2 regions of the Nocardioides sp. REDSEA-S30_B4 genome follow, and region 2 is predicted to be linked to the other one. Evidence: riboswitches for the same ligand, from Rfam matches in the RefSeq annotation. Region 2 holds a riboswitch; the other holds the start of a gene.

Region 1 (8,847 bases), on a different contig from region 2:
CGAGCAGCCGGGTCAGCGCGGGCACGTCCACCTCCGGCTGCACGTAGCCGCTCGCGGAGGAGGTCGAGGCGCCGGTCGGTCCGTCGGTGGGGGTCACGGTGTCGGTAGCCACGACCTCGAACCTAGTCCCCCCGAGCCGGTGGTTCACCCCCCTCGCGGGCGGTCAGTCCCGGGAGACCGGCACCTTCGAGGTGGTGGTGGTCGGGTGCGACGCGAGCCCGCCGTGGTCGAACTTCTGGCCCGTCGCCAGCCCGGCGGCGTAGAAGGAGACGAAGGCGATGGTGATGCCGGCGATGTCGTCGGCGATGTAGTGCCAGCCGAAGTAGAGCGTCGCCACGACGGTCAGCCCGAAGTTGACCCAGAACAGGACCCTGAGCAGCCGGTTCTGCACGGTGAACTGCACCATCAGCGCCCACAGCAGCGAGATACCGGTGTGCAGGCTGGCGAACCCGGCGACCGTCTGGGCCTGACCGTCGCCGAAGCGGAAGTTCTGCCGGGCGTTGACCAGCGCGTTCATCAGGTCGGTGGTGCCGGTGTGCGCCAGCTCGTCGTAGAGCCAGTAGTACTCCAGGCCCGGCCCGAGCGTCGGCAGCGCGTAGTAGGACAGCGTGCCGAGGGTCCACGCGAAGCCCTGCGCGGTGACGAACCACCAGCCGTGGGAGATGTTGCGCGCCCACACCAGCCAGACGGTCACCAGGATCGCGACCATCGGGATGAACAGCAGGTAGAACGCCGAGAGGAAGTGCGCCACGACGGTCGTGCCGAGCAGGTCGTGCAGCACCGGGCCGGGCTCGTTGCCGAAGAACAGCGCCCGGTCCAGCAGGTGCAGCTCGCGGTCGTACATCCGGTCGCTGACCAGCGGCAGGAACGACTTGAGGTTCCGGTAGCAGACGTAGATCACGTAGAAGCCGACGATGCCCAGCATCACCAGCAGGACCCGCTCGCGCGTCCAGTGGCTGCGCAGCCGCTCGCGCGCGATCTCGATCGCCTGGCGCGGCCGGCCGCCGGAGCCCCACAGCGCACGGGGCACCAGGTCGAGGGCGAGCGCGCCGAGGCAGAGGATGGGCAGGCGCAGCCACGACGGCCCGAGGAAGCTGCCCTCGGGGTCGATCAGCCGCTTGTCGAGGACCTGCGCGGTGATGATCGCCCACAGGCCGATCGCCAGCGAGGTCGCGACGAGGGCGGAGTAGGCACGGCGGTACACGCCGGTCAGTCTAGGGGTGCGTCCTCACCTCGCTCGGCGAGCGCTCATCGCTCGCGCAGCACTGCGAGCCGGGTCACGTCGACGGCCAGGGCGACGTCCTCCCCCGGCGCGGTACGCCGGTCCAGCGACGCCACGGCGTCGACCACGCCCACGCCGGCCACCTCGACCTCGAGGCGCTGCTGCTCCGGCGTCGAGCGGAGCGACCGCACCCGCCCCGTCAGGGCGCCGGTGTCCTCCACGCGCAGCGCCGAGCGTCGTACGGCGACGGCGGCCGTGCCGTCCGCTGCCCGATCGGTCGCCGGGTCGGTCGCCCGGTCGGTCGCCTCGGCAGCCTCCAGCACGGCCGTGGCCGCCGATCCGCGCAGGACCCGGGCGTAGCCGAGGAACAGTGCGGTCTCCGCGTCGACCGGGGCCCGCCAGACCTCGTCGATGGGCCCCTCCTGCACCAGCAGCCCGTCGCGCATCACCGCGAGCCGGTCCGCCACGGTGAAGGCCTCCTCGTGGTCGTGGGTGACCATCACCGCGGTGCTGCCGGAGTCGGCCAGGATCTGGCGCAGCTCGAGCGCGAGCCGGCGCCGCAGCCCGGCGTCGAGCGCCGAGAGCGGCTCGTCGAGCAGCAGCAGCCGCGGCTCGTGGGCCAGGCTGCGGGCCAGGGCCACCCGCTGCCGCTCGCCGCCGGACAGGGTGCGGGGCAGCCGGTCGGCGTACCCCTCGAGACCCACCAGCGCGAGCAGCTCCTCGACCCGGCGGCGCTCGTCCGCACGACCGCCACGACCGGCGCCGCCCCGGCGCCGCAGCCGGAGGGCGTAGCCGACGTTGCGGGCGACGGTGAGGTGGTCGAAGAGCTGGCCGTCCTGGAACATCAGCGCGAAGCCGCGGCGGTGCGTGGGGAGCCGGGACACGTCCTCCCCGTCCCACGCGACCTCGCCGCTGGCCTGCTCGAGGCCGGCGACGCCGCGCAGCAGCGTGGACTTGCCGCAGCCCGAGGGGCCGAGCACCGCGAGCACCTGGCCGTCGGGGACGGTCAGCGAGACCCCCCGCACCGCGGGGACGTCGTCGTAGGCGACCTGCAGGTCGCGGATCGTCAGCGTCATCGGCTCCTCCTGGGTCGAGGGGTCTCGAGGCTGGGCGTCGGGGCGCCTGGCACCTCGACCAGCGACCCTCTCGGCGCTGCCCCCGGTGGTCGAGGTGCGAGGCGAGCGACCCCCGGTGGTCGAGGTGCGAGCGGAGCGAGCCTCGAGACCCCGCCGCGGCCACTCACAGCGCCCCCACCGAGGGGACCCGCAGCCGCTCGACGAGCAGCATCACCAGCGCGGTGGTGCCGGCCAGCACCACCGAGGCGGCCATCGCCATCTCGTCGTTGAGCGGGCCGGGGCGCCCGATCAGCCGGAAGATCACGACCGGCAGCGTGGGGTCGTCGGGGCGTGCGAGGAACGAGGTCGCGCCGAACTCCCCCAGCGACACTGCGAAGGCGAAGCCGCCGGCGGCGAGCAGCGGCTTCCAGACGACCGGCAGGTCCACGGTGACCAGCGCGCGCACCGGGCCGGCGCCGAGCGAGGCCGCGGCCTGGCGTAGCCGGTCGTCCACCCCGGACAGCACCGGCACCAGCGTCCGGACCACCAGCGGCAGCGCCACCAGCGCCTGCGCCAGCGGGATGAGCAGCGGGGAGTCCCGCAGGTCCAGCGGAGGCTCGTCGAGCGTGATGAGGAACCCGAAGCCGAGCGTCACCGCGGAGACCCCCAGCGGGAGCATGAACAGCCCGTCGAGCACCGACCGCACGCGCCGCTCGGTACGCGAGCGGGAGCGCCGGGTCAGCAGCAGCGCGAGCAGCCCGCCGAGCAGCAGCGCCATCCAGGTGGCGTCGACGGCCGTGCGCAGCGAGGTCACCAGTGCCTCGGTGACGGGCACCAGCAGCGCCGTGCCCCCCTGACCGGGCGCCGAGCCGCGGCCCGAGAGCGCACGGTAGGCCTCCAGCGACCAGGAGTCGTCGGGGCGCAGCGACCCGGTCACCAGGGCCAGCACCGGCAGCGCGACGAACGCCAGCACGAGCACGGTCAGCACCAGCGGCACCGTGTCCGCCCGGCGCGGACGACGTGGCGTGGGCGCGCGCCGAGTGACCGTCGCGTCCGGGACCGCGCGCAGCGGCCAGGTGACGGTGCGGAAGACCTGGGCCGGGGACGCACCCAGCGCCGCGGCCGCCTCGCCGGGCCGCGCGTCGAGGGACTCCCAGGCGGCGCCGACCCCGCGGACGACCACCGCCACGTTGAAGAAGACCAGCCCGGCGATGATCGCCCGCGCGGTGCCGTCCAGCCCCAGGAAACCCAGCGGACCGGCCTCCCCCAGCAGCTGGCGGAAGGCGACGCCCACGACCACCGTGGGCAGCACGAACGGCACCAGCAGGCACGCCCGCACCACCCGGCGGCCCGGCCAGCGCAGCCGGTGCGTGGCGTACGCCGCCGGCAGCCCGAGCAGCACCGCGATCGTCGTCGCGACCGCCGAGGACCACACCGTGAACCAGAGCACCCGCCGCGTGCGCGGCCGGCCCAGGACCTCGAGCACGCCGCCGAGGTCCAGCGCGCCGTCGGTGACGAAGCCGCGCGAGACCATCCCGGTGACCGGCAGGACGAAGAAGACCCCGAGGACCGCCGTCGGCACGACGGCCAGCGCCGCCAGCCCCGCGAGCCGGCGGGCGCCCGAGCCGCCGTACGACGTCATGCCGGAGCCGATGCGGTCACCGGTGCCGCGCTCAGCGCGAGACCAGGTCCTGCCACTCGGTCAGCCAGGCGTCGCGGTTCTCGTCGATCTCCGCGGCGTCGACCGCGAGCGGCTCCTCGGGCCGCGGAGCGAACTCCGCCCACGCCTCGGGCAGCTCCACGCCGTCGACCACCGGGAAGACGTACATCGAGTCCGGGAGCGCCGCCTGCACCTCGGGGGTCAGCATCCAGTCCACGACCGCCTGCGCGCCGGCCGGGTTCTCCGCGCCGGCCAGCACACCGACGTACTCCACCTGCTCGAAGCAGGTCTCCAGGAGCGCCGCCGTCGTGGTCTCCGAGCCGTCGTCGGTGGTGGTGAAGGCCGGCGAGGAGTCGTAGGACAGCACGATCGGGCGAGCACCCCCGCCGCCGGCGGTGAAGTCGACGAAATAGGCGTCCTCCCAGCCGGGGACGACCTTCGCGCCGTTGTCGAGCAGGTCCTCCCAGTAGGTCGGCCAGTCCTCGCCGTACGCCGCGATCGTGGCCAGCAGGAACGCGAAGCCCGGCGAGCTGGTCGTCGCACCCGAGGTGACGAAGAGGTCCTCGTAGGCGGGGTCGGTGAGGTCCTCGAGGGTCTGCGGCGGCTCGAGGCCCTCCGCGTCGAACCACGCCGTGTCGACGTTGACGCACACGTCGCCGTTGTCGACCGGGGTCAGCACGCCCTCATCGTCGCCGGGCAGCGCGAAGTCCTCGACACCGGCGGGCCACTCGCCGCGGTACGGCGCGAAGACGCCCGCCTCCAGCGCACGGCCGGCGAAGGTGTTGTCGACGCCGAAGGCCACGTCGCCCAGCGGGTTGTCGACGTTGAGGACCAGCTGGCTGGTCATGCTGCCGGCGTCGCCGTTGGAGCGCAGCTCGAGCTCGTAGCCGGTGTCGGCCTCGAACTGCTTGATCAGCTTCTTGGGGAGGCTGAAGCTGTCGTGGGTCACCAGCACGACCGGGCCGCCGGCCTCGGCGCCCCCGCTGGTGCCGGTCGACGGGTCGGCGGCGCTGTCGTCGTCACCGGTGCCGATGAGCGAGCACGAGGTGAGCAGCAGAGCGCCGAGCACGCCGGAGACGGTCATGGATGCAGTACGTCGCACGGGACGACTCCCTTCGCCGGTGCTAACCGGAGCAGGTTCGTGAGGGTCTGCGGCTCTCGTCCATCGCTGGACCCGCACTCTCAGCCCGCCCGGCCATCGGCCGCCCGTGCTCCCCTGTCTTGTCGGGGCCCACGCTACCGCCCGCGGTGCGGCGACCTGCCGAGACCCACCCCGCGGGTGCCCACGGCAGTGGTGGGATGGGGTCGTGGCCAGCCTGAGACACGACCTGATCGCCGTCGGCATCCCGAAGATGCGCGGCTCGCTCGAGATCGACTCCGAGGAGAAGGAGCGGGCGCGCATCGAGCGGTGGCACCGCTCCCTGGACCGGGCACTGCCGACGAACGCGGTCGTCCGGTTCGACAAGCGCTTCGCGGTCGAGACCCGGACCATCGGCGAGGACACGGCCGGCGGCACCGGGTTCCCCGTGCACACGATCACGAGGCGGGGCAGCACCCCTCGGCGTACGGTCCTCTACCTGCACGGCGGCGGCTACACCGCGCCCCTGGACCCCTTCCACGTGCGGTACGCCGCCAGGCTGGCCGACCAGCTGCAGGCCCGGGTCCTGCTGCCGGACTACCCCCTCGCCCCCGAGCACACGTGGGCCGACTCCCACGACGCGCTGGTCGACCTGGCGGCGGCGCTGACGTCGCAGGGCCCGACCGTGGTGGCGGGAGACTCCGCCGGCGGCGGGCTGGCGCTCGCGGTGGCGCAGTCGCTGCGCGACCGCAGAGGTGCGCAGCCGACCCACCTGCTGCTGCACTCGCCGTGGGTGGACCTCACGACCTCGACGCCGGCGACCGCGTGGTTCGCCCGGCGCGACCCGTGGCTGCGGATCACCAAGCTGCACGCCTACGCGACCTGGTGGGCGGGGTCGGCCGAGGACCTCGGGCGTCCTGAGGTCTCGCCGGGCCTCGCCGACCTGTCGGGGCTGCCGCAGGCGCTGATGTTCTGCGGGACCCGCGACCTGCTCGTGCCCGGGTGCCGGCTCCTCGCGCGGCGTGCCGAGGAGGCCGGGTGGGACCTCAGCTACGTCGAGGAGCCGGACCTCATCCACGTCTACCCGCTGGTCTCGTTCATCCCCGAGGCGCGGCGCGCCTGGCGGGCGACGCGGGAGTTCCTGGGCTGATGCACTGCTCCACCCACGTCCACCGCTGGGCGGAGATGGACGCGACCACGGCCCACGACGTCTTCCGGCTGCGCCAGCAGGTCTTCGTGGTCGAGCAGGGCGACCCCTACGACGACCTCGACGGCCGCGACACCGAGCCGGGCACCGTGCACGTCGTGGTCCGTGACGACGCCGACGAGGTCGTCGGTGTCGCCCGGGTGCTCGACGACGGCGAGGAGTGGCGCATCGGCCGCGTCGCGCTCGCGCCGCGTGCGCGGGGCCGTGGCCTGTCCGGACCACTGATGACGGCGTGCCTGGAGGTCTGCGAGGGTCGTCCGGTGGTCCTCGCCGCGCAGACCCCCCTCACCGACTGGTACGCCACGTTCGGCTTCGAGGTCTGCGGACCGGAGTTCCTCGACGGGTCGATCCCGCACCTGCCCATGATCAGGCCGGTCGGTGCGCAGCCCTAGGGCCCTGCTGGGGGGCTACGCGGTCCTGGCGGTGGCCGACGCCTGGCTCGCCGGGCGGCAGCCGACACCACGCGTGCGTCTGGCGCGCGCGGTCACGAAGACGGCGCTGATGCCGGTGCTGGCCGCCGCCGTGCCGCCCCGCTCGCCCGCGGTCGCGGTCGGGCTGGCCGGGTCGTGGGCCGGTGACGTCGCGCTGATGGTCGACGGGCCGCGCGCCTTCCGGGCCGGCGTGGCCTCCTTCGCCGTCGCCCACGGCGGGTACGTCGCCGCGCTGGCCCCGCACGTGTCCCGCGACCGGCTCCGCGCCAGCCGGCGGGTGCGGCTGATGGCCGGATCCACCCTCGCCTCCGCTCCGCTCATGGGGCTCGCCGCGCACCGGGTCGACCCGCGACTGGGCGTGCCGGTGACGGCGTACACGCTGACGGTGGCGTCGATGGCCGCCGTGACCCAGGCCGTCGACGCGGACCCCACGACCCGGCGGCTGCTCGCGGCCGGAGGGGCGGTCTTCCTGGCCTCCGACACCGTGCTCGGCACCCGTGACCTCGTGCTGGCGGGGCGTCCCGACGCGAGCACCCGGTGGATGGAGCGGGTCGTGATGGCGACGTACACGCTGGCGCAGGTGCTGCTGGGGCTCGGCTTCCGGCGGCTGGAAGGTCCGCCGCAGGCTCAGGCCCCGACCGCGCGGTAGCGCACCCCGTCCTGGGCGGGGGCGGCGGTGGCCTGACCCCGGGCGACGAGCAGGTCGAGGTGCGCCTTGGTCTCCATCGCGGCCATGCCGCGGCTGAAGACGTCGAGGGTCTCGTAGGCGTGCTCGTGGCGGGTCCAGCCGAGCGTGCCGGCGACGTCGTGGGCGGTGACCGGGCCGCCGGAGAGCGCGGCGAGGCTCTGGGCGAGACGCTTCTCGTGGTGGGCGGTCAGCTCGTCCACGCGGTCGTGGGTCGAGGGCGCGACCGGGCCGTGGGCGGGCAGGATGCGCAGGTCGGGCAGCGAGCGCACCCGGGCCAGCGAGGAGAGGAAGTCGCCGAGCGGCTGGTCGGTCGGTGGCACGGTGAAACCGATCGACGGCGTGATCGTCGGCAGCACGTGGTCGCCGGCGAAGAGCACGCCCTCGGCGCGGTCGGCGAAGACGAAGTGACCCGGGGTGTGGCCGGGCGTGTGCACGGCCTCGATCGAGCGGTGACCGACGGTGATGGTGTGGTCGCCGTCCATCCAGCGGGTGGGGTACTGCCAGTCCTCCTTGGGCGGCACCTCGTCGTCACCGTGACCCGCCGCCCACTCCTCCGCGACGTCCAGCGCCCCCGAGGAGCGCAGCACCGCCAAGAACGGGCTCTCGGTGATCTGCTCGACGTTGTTGAGCAGGTCGAGCGCCGGCTCCTCCCCGCGGCCCAGCGCCACCTCGGCGCCGACCTCGTGGCCGAGCACCGTGGCCATCGTGTAGTGGTCGCGGTGCACGTGGGTGACCAGGAACCGGCGGATGTCGGCGAAGCCCGCACCGATCTGGCCGAGGCACTTCTCGAGCAGCTCGCGCGCCACCGGGATCGCCCAGCCACCGTCCACCAGGGTCAGCCCCGCGTCTGTCTCCAGGACGTAGACGTTGACCGCCTTGAGCCCGTCCATCGGCAGCGGCAGCGGGATGCGCCACAGCCCCGGCGCCACCGGCCACGCACCCTCCGCGGTCCAGTGCTCCCCGGAGTCCGGCGAGACGGCGTGGGCGGTGGGGGTGTTGGACAGGCTCACCCGGCGACCCTAGGACACCTGTTCATCACGGCGGCGACCGGTCACGCGGAGACGTCGGGGAAGCCGAGGTCGAGGGTCGGCTGCTGGATGCCGCCGTCGATCTCGAGCAGCTTGCCGGTGAGGTACTGCCCGGCCTGCGAGGACAGGTAGAGCACACCGGCCGCGATGTCGGCCGGCTCGCCGACGCGCCCCAGGGGCGTCTTGCCCTCGAGCTGGCCCATCAGGTTCGGGTCGCCCGCGACCATCTCCAGCGCGCTGGTCATGATCGAGCCGACGTAGATCCCGTTGACCCGGATGCGCGGCGAGAGGTCCTGGGCGGCCATCCTCGTCCAGTGCGCGAGCGCGGCCTTGGCGGTGCCGTAGGCGACGAAGCCGCGGTCGGCGCTGCGGCCCATCGTGGAGCTCACGGTCACGACCGACTTCTGCGCGGCGCTCGCCTCGTCCTCGCCGTCCAGGGTCTTCAGCAGCAGCGGCACGGCCGCCTTCGTGAGCACGT
Region 2 (8,847 bases):
CGAGCCGCGGCTGCGCGGGGTGCGGGTGCCGAGCCTGGTCGTGCACGGCCTGGCGGACAAGATGGTGCACGTCTCCGGCGGCCGGGCGACCGCTGCCGCGATCCCCGGCGCCGAGCTGGTGCTGGTCGACGGCATGGGCCACGACCTGCCCGAGGAGCTCTTCGACACCTTCACTGCCGCCATCCGGCGTACGGCCGACCGGGCCTGAGCGCACCCGACCAAGCCCCGCCGCGACGACGGACGAGCCGGCACGGAGCCCCCAGGAGGGCCCCGCACCGGCTCGGCGCGCTGGGTGCGACCGGATCAGTCGGAGAGCCGCTCCCCGGTGTCGGTGTCGAAGACGTGCACGTGCTGGGGGTCGGTGGAGACGTGGAAGACCTCGCCCTTGCGGACGTGGTCGCGACCGCTGGTGCGCACGATGAGCGCCGACGGGGTGCCCTCGACGTCGCTGGTGCCGTAGAGGTAGGCGTCGGCGCCGAGCTCCTCGACGACCGTGGTCTTCACCGGCAGGCCCTGGCCGGAGTCGACCATCCGCCAGTTCTCCGGGCGCACCCCGATGGTGATGTTGCCCTTCATCTTCGCAGCGGCGGCGGGGTCGACCGGCACCTCGTACTCGCCGATGAATGCCTTGCCGTCCTTGGCGACGGCCTCGATGAGGTTCATCTGCGGCGAGCCGATGAAGCCGGCGACGAAGAGGTTGGCCGGCTTGTCGTAGAGCTTCAGCGGGGTGTCGACCTGCTGCAGGACGCCCAGCTTCATGACCGCGACACGGTCGCCCATCGTCATGGCCTCGACCTGGTCGTGGGTGACGTAGACGGTCGTGATGCCGAGGTCCTGCTGGAGCTTGGCGATGTCGGTGCGGGTCTGCACGCGCATCTTGGCGTCGAGGTTCGACAGGGGCTCGTCCATGCAGAAGACCTGCGGCTGCCGGACGATCGCGCGGCCCATCGCGACACGTTGGCGCTGACCGCCCGAGAGCGCCTTCGGCTTGCGGTCGAGGTACTCGGTGAGCCCGAGCATCTGCGCGGCCTCCTGCACACGCTTGTTGCGCTCCTCCACGGGCATCTTCGCCATCTTCAGCGCGAAGCCCATGTTCTCCGCGACGCTCATGTGCGGGTAGAGGGCGTAGTTCTGGAAGACCATCGCGATGTCGCGGTCCTTGGGCGGGAGGTGGGTGATGTCGCGGTCACCGATCCTGATGGTGCCCGAGTTCACCTCCTCCAGGCCCGCGAGCATGCGCAGGGTCGTGGACTTGCCGCAGCCGGAGGGGCCGACGAGCACCATGAACTCGCCGTCGTTGATCTCCAGGTCGATGCCCGGCACGGCCGGGGTGTCCGACCCCGGGTACCAGCGCTGGGCCTTCTCGAAACTCACAGACGCCATTGATTCCCATCTCCTTCACCGGCAGGCACGTGCCGGACGATCCGTCGTGAAGTGACGCCGGTCACCCTAGCCTACGCGTAAGCGCTTGCACAGGGCGTACGCGCGTACGTCGGTGCCGACCGCAGTCGTGCGGCACGGCCAGGACGCAGGGTCAGTCCAGCTCGCGCCGTGCGCCGTCCTCCGCGGCACCCCCGGGACCGATCGCGTGCTTGCGCTCCACCGCGACGGCTCCCCAGAAGGCGACGCCGCGCACGCGCACGCGTCGCGTCGGGATGCCGGGCGCCTGGTCGACCAGACCGGACGGCCCCGCGAAGCCGCCCATGATGCCGATGCCCTCCATCACGACCTCGGTGTCGGGGTCGACGACGATCTGCACCCCGCCCATCACCGCGTAGGCGCTGATCACCGGCACCCCCTCGGGCCACCGTGCCTGCCGCAGGTCCAGCTGTGCGCCGGCCATGCAGACCCCGACGGTCAGCTGGTCGGTCAGGTCCCAGGTGCCCTTGCGCTCGACGGCGCCCCACATCGCGAACGCCCGCCTGGTCCCGCTCACGCCGGACACCTCACGCGCAGGGGGCTGCGGGGCCGACACCGGGACGGGGGTCGACCCGGAGGGCAGGTCGGCGGTCAGCGGCAGCAGCTCGGCGTACGTGCGCGCGGCGTACGCCGCCTCGAGGCGTTGCTCGAGCTCCTCCCAGTCCAGGCGCCCCTCCCCCGCCGCCTCGCGCAGCACCTCCGAGACCTGGTGCCGGTCGGCGTCGGAGATCCTCATCCGGGCCTGCTCCTCCTCCATGGACCTCACCCTAGGGCCGGGGCCCCGCGGTGGGACCAGGACGCCGGCCTCAGCCGGCCGGCTCCTCGACGTAGACGCTCGCACCCAGCTCCAGGAACTCCTCGCTCTTGGCGCGGAACGCCGCACGGACGTCCTGGCTGATCCGCATCGAGCAGAACTTCGGGCCGCACATGGAGCAGAAGTGCGCCGTCTTCGCCGCTTCCGCGGGCAGCGTCTCGTCGTGGTAGGCCTGCGCCAGCGGCGGGTCGAGGGAGAGCGCGAACTGGTCGTGCCAGCGGAACTCGAACCGCGCCCGCGACAGGGCGTCGTCCCACTCGCGGGCACCCGGGTGCCCCTTGGCGACGTCGGCGGCGTGCGCGGCGAGCTTGTAGGTGACCACCCCGGTGCGCACGTCGTCGCGGTCCGGCAGGCCCAGGTGCTCCTTGGGCGTCACGTAGCAGAGCATCGCGGTGCCGTGCTGGGCGATCGTGGCGGCACCGATCGCGGAGGTGATGTGGTCGTAGCCGGGCGCGACGTCGGTCGCCAGCGGGCCCAGGGTGTAGAAGGGCGCGCCGTGGCACCACTCCTGCTCGAGGCGGACGTTCTCGGGCACCAGGTCGAGCGGGACGTGGCCGGGGCCCTCGACCATCACCTGCACGCCTCGCTCCCACGCGCGCAGGGTGAGGTCGCCGAGGGTCCGCAGCTCGGCCAGCTGGGCCTCGTCGTTGGCGTCGGCCAGGCAGCCGGGACGCAGGCCGTCGCCGAGGGAGTAGGCGACGTCGTAGGCCGCCAGGATCTCGCTGAGCTCGTCGAAGTGGGTGTAGAGGAAGTTCTCCTCGTGGTGGGCCAGGCACCAGCCGGCCATGATCGACCCGCCGCGCGAGACGATCCCGGTGACCCGCTCGACGGTGAGCGGGACGTGGCGCAGCAGCACCCCGGCGTGCACGGTCATGTAGTCGACCCCCTGCTCGCACTGCTCGAGCACGGTCTCGCGGTAGACCTCCCACGACAGCCGCGAGGCGTCGCCGCCGACCTTCTCCAGCGCCTGGTAGATCGGCACGGTGCCGATCGGCACGGGCGAGGAGCGCAGCACGGCCTCGCGGGTCTCGTGGATGCCGGGACCGGTCGAGAGGTCCATGACGGTGTCAGCCCCCCAGCGCACCGCCCACCGCAGCTTCTCGACCTCGCCGGCGGTGTCGGAGGTGACCGCGCTGGTGCCGATGTTGGCGTTGATCTTCACCAGGAACCGCCGACCGATGACCATCGGCTCGAGCTCGGTGTGCCGGGTGTTGGCGGGGATGATGGCGCGTCCGGCGGCGATCTCGCTGCGCACCAGCTCGGGGTCGCAGCCCTCACGCGCCGCGGCGTAGCGCATCTCCTCCGTGACCACACCGGCGCGGGCGAGCGCGAGCTGGGTGACCGGGCCACCCTCTCGACGGGCGATCCACTGCTCACGCAGTGGCGGCAGGGACCCGTCCGGGCGGGGGTCCGGGCCGGAGGTGCAGTAGCGGTCGAAGGTCTCCCCGTTGGTCAGGTCGACGCGGGTCACGGGGACGGCCAGGCCGTCGTGGTCGACGAGCACGCGGCGGTGGGCCGGGTGCAGGGGCTCGATCGGGCTGGTGGTCATCTGGTCTCCTCCAGGGCGGGGTGGGTGTGGGCGACCGGGCCGCGGCCGCGGCCGAGGTCCCAGTGCCGACCGGCACGGAGCCGGTCGGCGGTGAAGCGGGCGGCGAGGGTCGCCGCCTCGAGGGGGGCCTCGCCACGGGCGAGGAGGGCGGTGAGCGCCGCGCTGTGGGTGCAGCCGGTGCCGTGGTCGTTCTCGGTGTCGACCGCCTCGTGGGGCAGCGGCACCGGGTCGTGGCCGGGGAGCGCCCACCAGTCGGTGCACTCCGGGCCGCCGGGGTCTCCCCCGGTCAGCAGCACCGTGCAGCCCAGGTCGGCCAGCCCGGCCGCGGCGTCGCGGGCGGGCAGCGACCGGCCGAGCAGGGCCTCGGCCTCGTCGGCGTTGGGGGTGACGAGGGTGGCGACGGGGAGGAGCAGGGAGCGGTACGCCGCAATGACGGCCCGGTCCCCGAGCTCCGCGCCGCTCGTCGCGACCAGCACCGGGTCGACGACGAGGGGCACCGGCTGGTCGCCCCCGCGTCCCAGACGCCCGGCTACGAGGTCGACGACAGCCGCGCCGCCGAGCATGCCGGTCTTCGCCGCCGCGACCGGCAGGTCGCCGCGGACGGCATCGAGCTGGGCGCCCACCTCCGGGACCGGCACGCGGTGCACCGAGCGCACGCCGAGGGTGTCCTGCGCGGTCACGGCCGTGACGACGCAGGCGCCGTGGACGCCGAGGGAGGCGAAGGTCGTCAGGTCCGCCGCCAGGCCGGCGGCGCCTCCGGAGTCGGTGCCCGCGATCGACACGGCCACGCGGGGCGTCACAGCGCCACCTCCGAGCCCAGTGCCTTCAGCAGCCGTGCGGTCTCGGCCGCCGGGTCAGCGGCCCGCATGACCGCGCCCATGGCCAGCAGCGCGCGGTCGACCGGCGGACCGTGGCCGGGCTTGCTGGCGGAGGCGGCGTACGGCGACAGCGTCGCCCACCGTGCGCCCTCGCGTGCTGCGCGGTCCAGCGCCCCGGCGCCGTGGCAGGACCGCCCGTGCCGCTGCGAGGTGGGCCGCTGGTGCGCCGCGAGGTGCAGCCCGTGCGCCCGCGGGTGGGCACGACGCGAGGTGAGCACCTCCAGGTCCGGCAGCGCGAGCAGCCGGTCGACCAACGCGGTCCACGCGGCCCGCTCCAGGTCGTGCTCACGCACGACCACCCGGCGAAGCCCGGCGGCCACGCACTCCTCGACCGTGCCCGCCAGTCCCCGCCCCAGGCGCAGCTGGGACCGATCGGTCAGCAGCATCAGCCGCGGCAGCCCCTCGATCACGGGACCACCCGACCCGTCACCGGGCTCGAGGCCCGGGCCGTGGTGGCCCGTGGGATCCGTCCCGCGCCGCGCGCGAGCCGGCCCGCTTCGACGGCGGCCGCCAGGGCGGCCCCCATCGCGACCGGGTCGGCGGCGCGGGTCACGGCGCTGGCGGCAAGCACCGCCGTGCACCCGAGCTCGAGAGCCAGGGCGGCGTCGCTGGCGGTGCCGACCCCGGCGTCGAGCACCACGGGCACCCCGACCGAGGCGACGAGCGTCTCGATGGCGTACGGGTTGAGGACGCCCTGTCCCGAGCCGATCGGTGACCCCAATGGCATCACCGCGACGCAGCCGGCGTCCTCGAGCCGGCGGGCCAGGACCGCGTCATCGGTGGTGTAGGGCAGCACGTCGAACCCGTCCGCGACCAGCTCGCGCGCGGCCGACAGCAGCTCGACGGCGTCCGGCAGCAGCGTGGTCTCGTCCCCGACGACCTCGAGCTTGACCCAGGTCGTGTCCAGCGCCTCCCGGGCCAGCCGCGCGGTCAGCACCGCCTCGCGGGCGGTCGTGCAGCCGGCGGTGTTGGGCAGCACCGGCACCCCGGCCCGACCCAGGGTGTCCAGCAGCCCACCCTCGCGGACGGAGGAGGTGCGCCGCAGCGAGACCGTCACCGCAGCCGGCCGCGCGGCGGCGAGCAGGTCGGGCAGCAGGCCCAGGTGCGGGAGGCCCCCGGTGCCGAGCAGCAGTCGGGAACCGAGGTGCTGGCGGCCGACGTCCCAGCCGTCGACGGGGCTCACGTGCCCGGTCATCCGCCCTGCACCGCCGTCACGACCTCGATCGCCTCTCCGCCCCGCAGCGGACGGCGGTCCCAGTCGCCGCGCGGGACCACGGCACCGTCCACGGCCACGGCGACACCAGCGGTCGGCAGGCCCCCGGGCAACCCGGCCAGCAGCGTGACCAGGGTCGGGTGGGCGGGGAGCGGGACGCGCTCCCCGTTGAGGGTCACGGTCGGGTCGTGCACGGTTCCTCCAGCAGGCGTCGAGGATCGGTCAGGGGGTCGGGGTCGGCGCCCTCGAGCAGGTCGGCGACGAGGAGCGCGGTCAGCGGGGCCAGCAGCACCCCGTGCCGGAAGTGGCCGGCCGCCAACACGACGCCGGGGTCGTGGGTCGGGCCGACCAGCGGCAGGTCGTCCGGGCTGCCGGGCCGGTCGCGGGCGGCCACCTCGACCACCGCGGCACGGTCGAGCCCGGGCAGCAGCTCGGTGGCGGCCGCCAGCAGGCGACGTACCCCGCCCGCGGTGGGGGCCGCCGGCTCGTCGTGCTCCTCCACGGTCGCGCCGACCACCACCTCGCCGCTCGCCCGCGGCACCAGGTAGACCGGCTCGCCGAACACCCAGCCGCGCACCACGTAGCTCGGCGGGTCGTCGCTCCGGAGACGGACGACCTCACCGCGGACGGGCCGGACCAGGTGGGAGTGCGGCGCGGGCAGGCTGCACCCGGTGGCGAGCACCTCGACGTCGTGCTCGACCCCGGCGTCGACCCCGGCATCGACCGCGTCATCCCCCGCGTCGACCTCGACCCGCTCGAGCAGCGCCGCGAGCACGGCCCGCGGATCGACCGACCGGTCCCCGGGCAGCAGCACCCCTCCGGCGGCCCGGGAGGTCAGCCTCGGCTCCACCTGTGCTAGTGCCGCCGGGTCCAGGGGAACGGCCTCGATCCCGTGCTCGGCCAGCAGCGCGGCCTGGCGGCGCGCCTCGACGAGGTCGCGGCCGTCGCGGGCCACCAGGACGGTGCCGGCGGGGGCCAGCGGCACCCCGAGCCGCTCCGCGTAGCCCGGCCACAGGGCGAGGCCGCGCAGCCCCAGGTCCAGGACGCCGGGGGCTGCCCAGGTGGCCTCCGCGGCGGGTGCGAGCATCCCCGCCGCCACTCCCGAGGCCCCCGAGCAGGGCGCGGGGTCGACGACCCGGACGCGGTGGCCACGGAGGAGCAGCTCCTCGGCGACAGCGAGACCGATGATCCCGGCGCCGCGCACGAGCACGCGCATCAGGCGACCGCCGCGACCAGCTCCTCGGCTGCTCTCAACGGATCTCGCGCCCGCCACAACGCCCCGATCACCGCCACGCCGTGGGCCCCCGCCGCGCGCACCTCCCGGGCCGTCGGCACGTCGATCCCGCCGAGCGCCACCAGAGGCAGGTGCCCGGTGGCCCCCCTCAGCGCCGCCACCCCGAGCGGGTCGGGCAGGTCGGCCTTGGACCCCGAGACGCCGATCGGCCCGAAGCCGGCGTAGTCGGCCCCGTCGTGGTGGCCGCCGTCGGCACCGGTCGCCAGGGCGACGTCGAGCCGGTCGTCGACGACCACCATGACGTCGTACGACGTGAGCGAGGCCATGACCGTGACCACGAGCGCGAGGCAGTCGCGGTCCTCGTTGGTCTTGTCCCGGACCTGGAAGCCCGTCACCCCGCGAGCTGCGAGCGCCGGCAGCAGGGACAGGTCGTCGTCGGGACCGACGAGGCAGAACACGCGCGGCAGCACCGCGGCGCTGCGGGAATGGGAGGACACAGGTTGCTCCTGACGCTTCCTTCGCCGGTCTTAACCGGATCAGGTTCGACGGTCGGAGCGGCCCCAGCTCCCTCTCAGCCCGCTGCCGCGAGCTCCCGTGGTGGACGGCGTCGACCCTAGACCGACCGGTCCGCGGCCCGTCAAGAGGGCCCCTCGGAGGACGGACTAGTCTGGCTGCTCGTGGCAGAAGCAGAGTTCCGGTACAGCGACCTCCTCCCGACCGGTCAGGACGACACCCCCTACCGGCTGATCACGACCGAGGGCGTCTCGACCGTCGAGGTCGACGGGCGCACGTTCCTCAAGGTCGACCCGGAGGCGATCCAGCGGCTCACCGCCGAGGCGATGCACGACATCAGCCACTACCTGCGGCCCGCGCACCTCGCGCAGCTTCGCAAGATCATCGACGACCCCGAGGCGTCGGGCAACGACCGCTTCGTCGCGACCGACCTGCTCAAGAACGTCAACATCTCCGCTGGCGGCGTGCTGCCGATGTGCCAGGACACCGGCACCGCGATCGTGATGGGCAAGAAGTCCGAGGCTGTCCTGACCGGCGCCGAGGACGGCGAGGCGATCAGCCGCGGCGTGTACGACGCCTACACCAAGCTCAACCTGCGCTACTCCCAGCTCGCTCCCCTGACGACGTACGAGGAGAAGAACACCGGCACCAACCTGCCGGCGCAGATCGAGATCTACTCCACCGCGGAGGGGCCGAAGGGGCCGGAGTACAAGTTCCTCTTCATGGCCAAGGGCGGTGGGTCGGCCAACAAGTCCTTCCTGTTCCAGGAGACCAAGGCGATCCTCAACCCCAAGCGGATGCTGAGCTTCCTGGACGAGAAGATCCGCTCGCTCGGCACGGCCGCGTGCCCGCCGTACCACCTCGCCGTCGTCATCGGCGGCACCAGCGCGGAGTTCGCGCTGAAGACCGCGAAGTACGCCTCCGCGCACTACCTCGACAACCTGCCGACCGAGGGCTCGATGAGCGCCCACGGCTTCCGCGACCTCGAGCTGGAGGAGGAGGTCTTCAAGCTGACGCAGTCCTTCGGGATCGGCGCGCAGTTCGGCGGGAAGTACTTCTGCCACGACGTGCGTGTCGTGCGGCTCCCGCGCCACGGCGCCTCCTGCCCCGTCGCGATCGCCGTCTCCTGCTCGGCCGACCGCCAGGCACTCGGCAAGATCACCGCCGACGGGGTCTTCCTCGAGCAGCTCGAGACCGACCCGGCGAAGTACCTCCCCGACACCACCG

The links. A riboswitch is a leader RNA that binds a small molecule or an ion and turns the genes downstream of it on or off. The one in region 2 is predicted to bind thiamine pyrophosphate.
Region 1: it holds a riboswitch for thiamine pyrophosphate, as region 2 does, so the genes downstream of both, A6R01_RS13440 (thiamine ABC transporter substrate-binding protein) here and A6R01_RS14325 (thiamine phosphate synthase) in region 2, are expected to answer to the same signal.

What each region holds. Positions count from the first base shown of each region.
Region 1 is NZ_LUPI01000074.1:2,415-11,261, forward strand. It holds gene A6R01_RS13420 (acyl-CoA dehydrogenase) at 1-112, opposite strand, end outside; gene A6R01_RS13425 (phosphatase PAP2 family protein) at 164-1,204, opposite strand; gene A6R01_RS13430 (ABC transporter ATP-binding protein) at 1,249-2,298, opposite strand; gene A6R01_RS13435 (iron ABC transporter permease) at 2,462-3,919, opposite strand; gene A6R01_RS13440 (thiamine ABC transporter substrate-binding protein) at 3,951-5,021, opposite strand; TPP riboswitch at 5,031-5,165, opposite strand; gene A6R01_RS13445 (alpha/beta hydrolase) at 5,245-6,165, shown strand; gene A6R01_RS13450 (GNAT family N-acetyltransferase) at 6,165-6,614, shown strand; gene A6R01_RS13455 (lysoplasmalogenase) at 6,601-7,302, shown strand; gene A6R01_RS13460 (MBL fold metallo-hydrolase) at 7,281-8,351, opposite strand; gene A6R01_RS13465 (SDR family oxidoreductase) at 8,393-8,847, opposite strand, start outside.
Region 2 is NZ_LUPI01000079.1:26,828-35,674, reverse strand. It holds gene A6R01_RS14370 (alpha/beta hydrolase) at 1-208, shown strand, start outside; gene ugpC (sn-glycerol-3-phosphate ABC transporter ATP-binding protein UgpC) at 304-1,383, opposite strand; gene A6R01_RS14360 (DUF1707 domain-containing protein) at 1,535-2,176, opposite strand; gene thiC (phosphomethylpyrimidine synthase ThiC) at 2,226-3,614, opposite strand; gene thiD (bifunctional hydroxymethylpyrimidine kinase/phosphomethylpyrimidine kinase) at 3,779-4,582, opposite strand; gene A6R01_RS14345 (hypothetical protein) at 4,579-5,070, opposite strand; gene A6R01_RS14340 (thiazole synthase) at 5,067-5,843, opposite strand; gene thiS (sulfur carrier protein ThiS) at 5,852-6,067, opposite strand; gene thiO (glycine oxidase ThiO) at 6,049-7,089, opposite strand; gene A6R01_RS14325 (thiamine phosphate synthase) at 7,089-7,604, opposite strand; TPP riboswitch at 7,603-7,713, opposite strand; gene A6R01_RS14320 (fumarate hydratase) at 7,785-8,847, shown strand, end outside.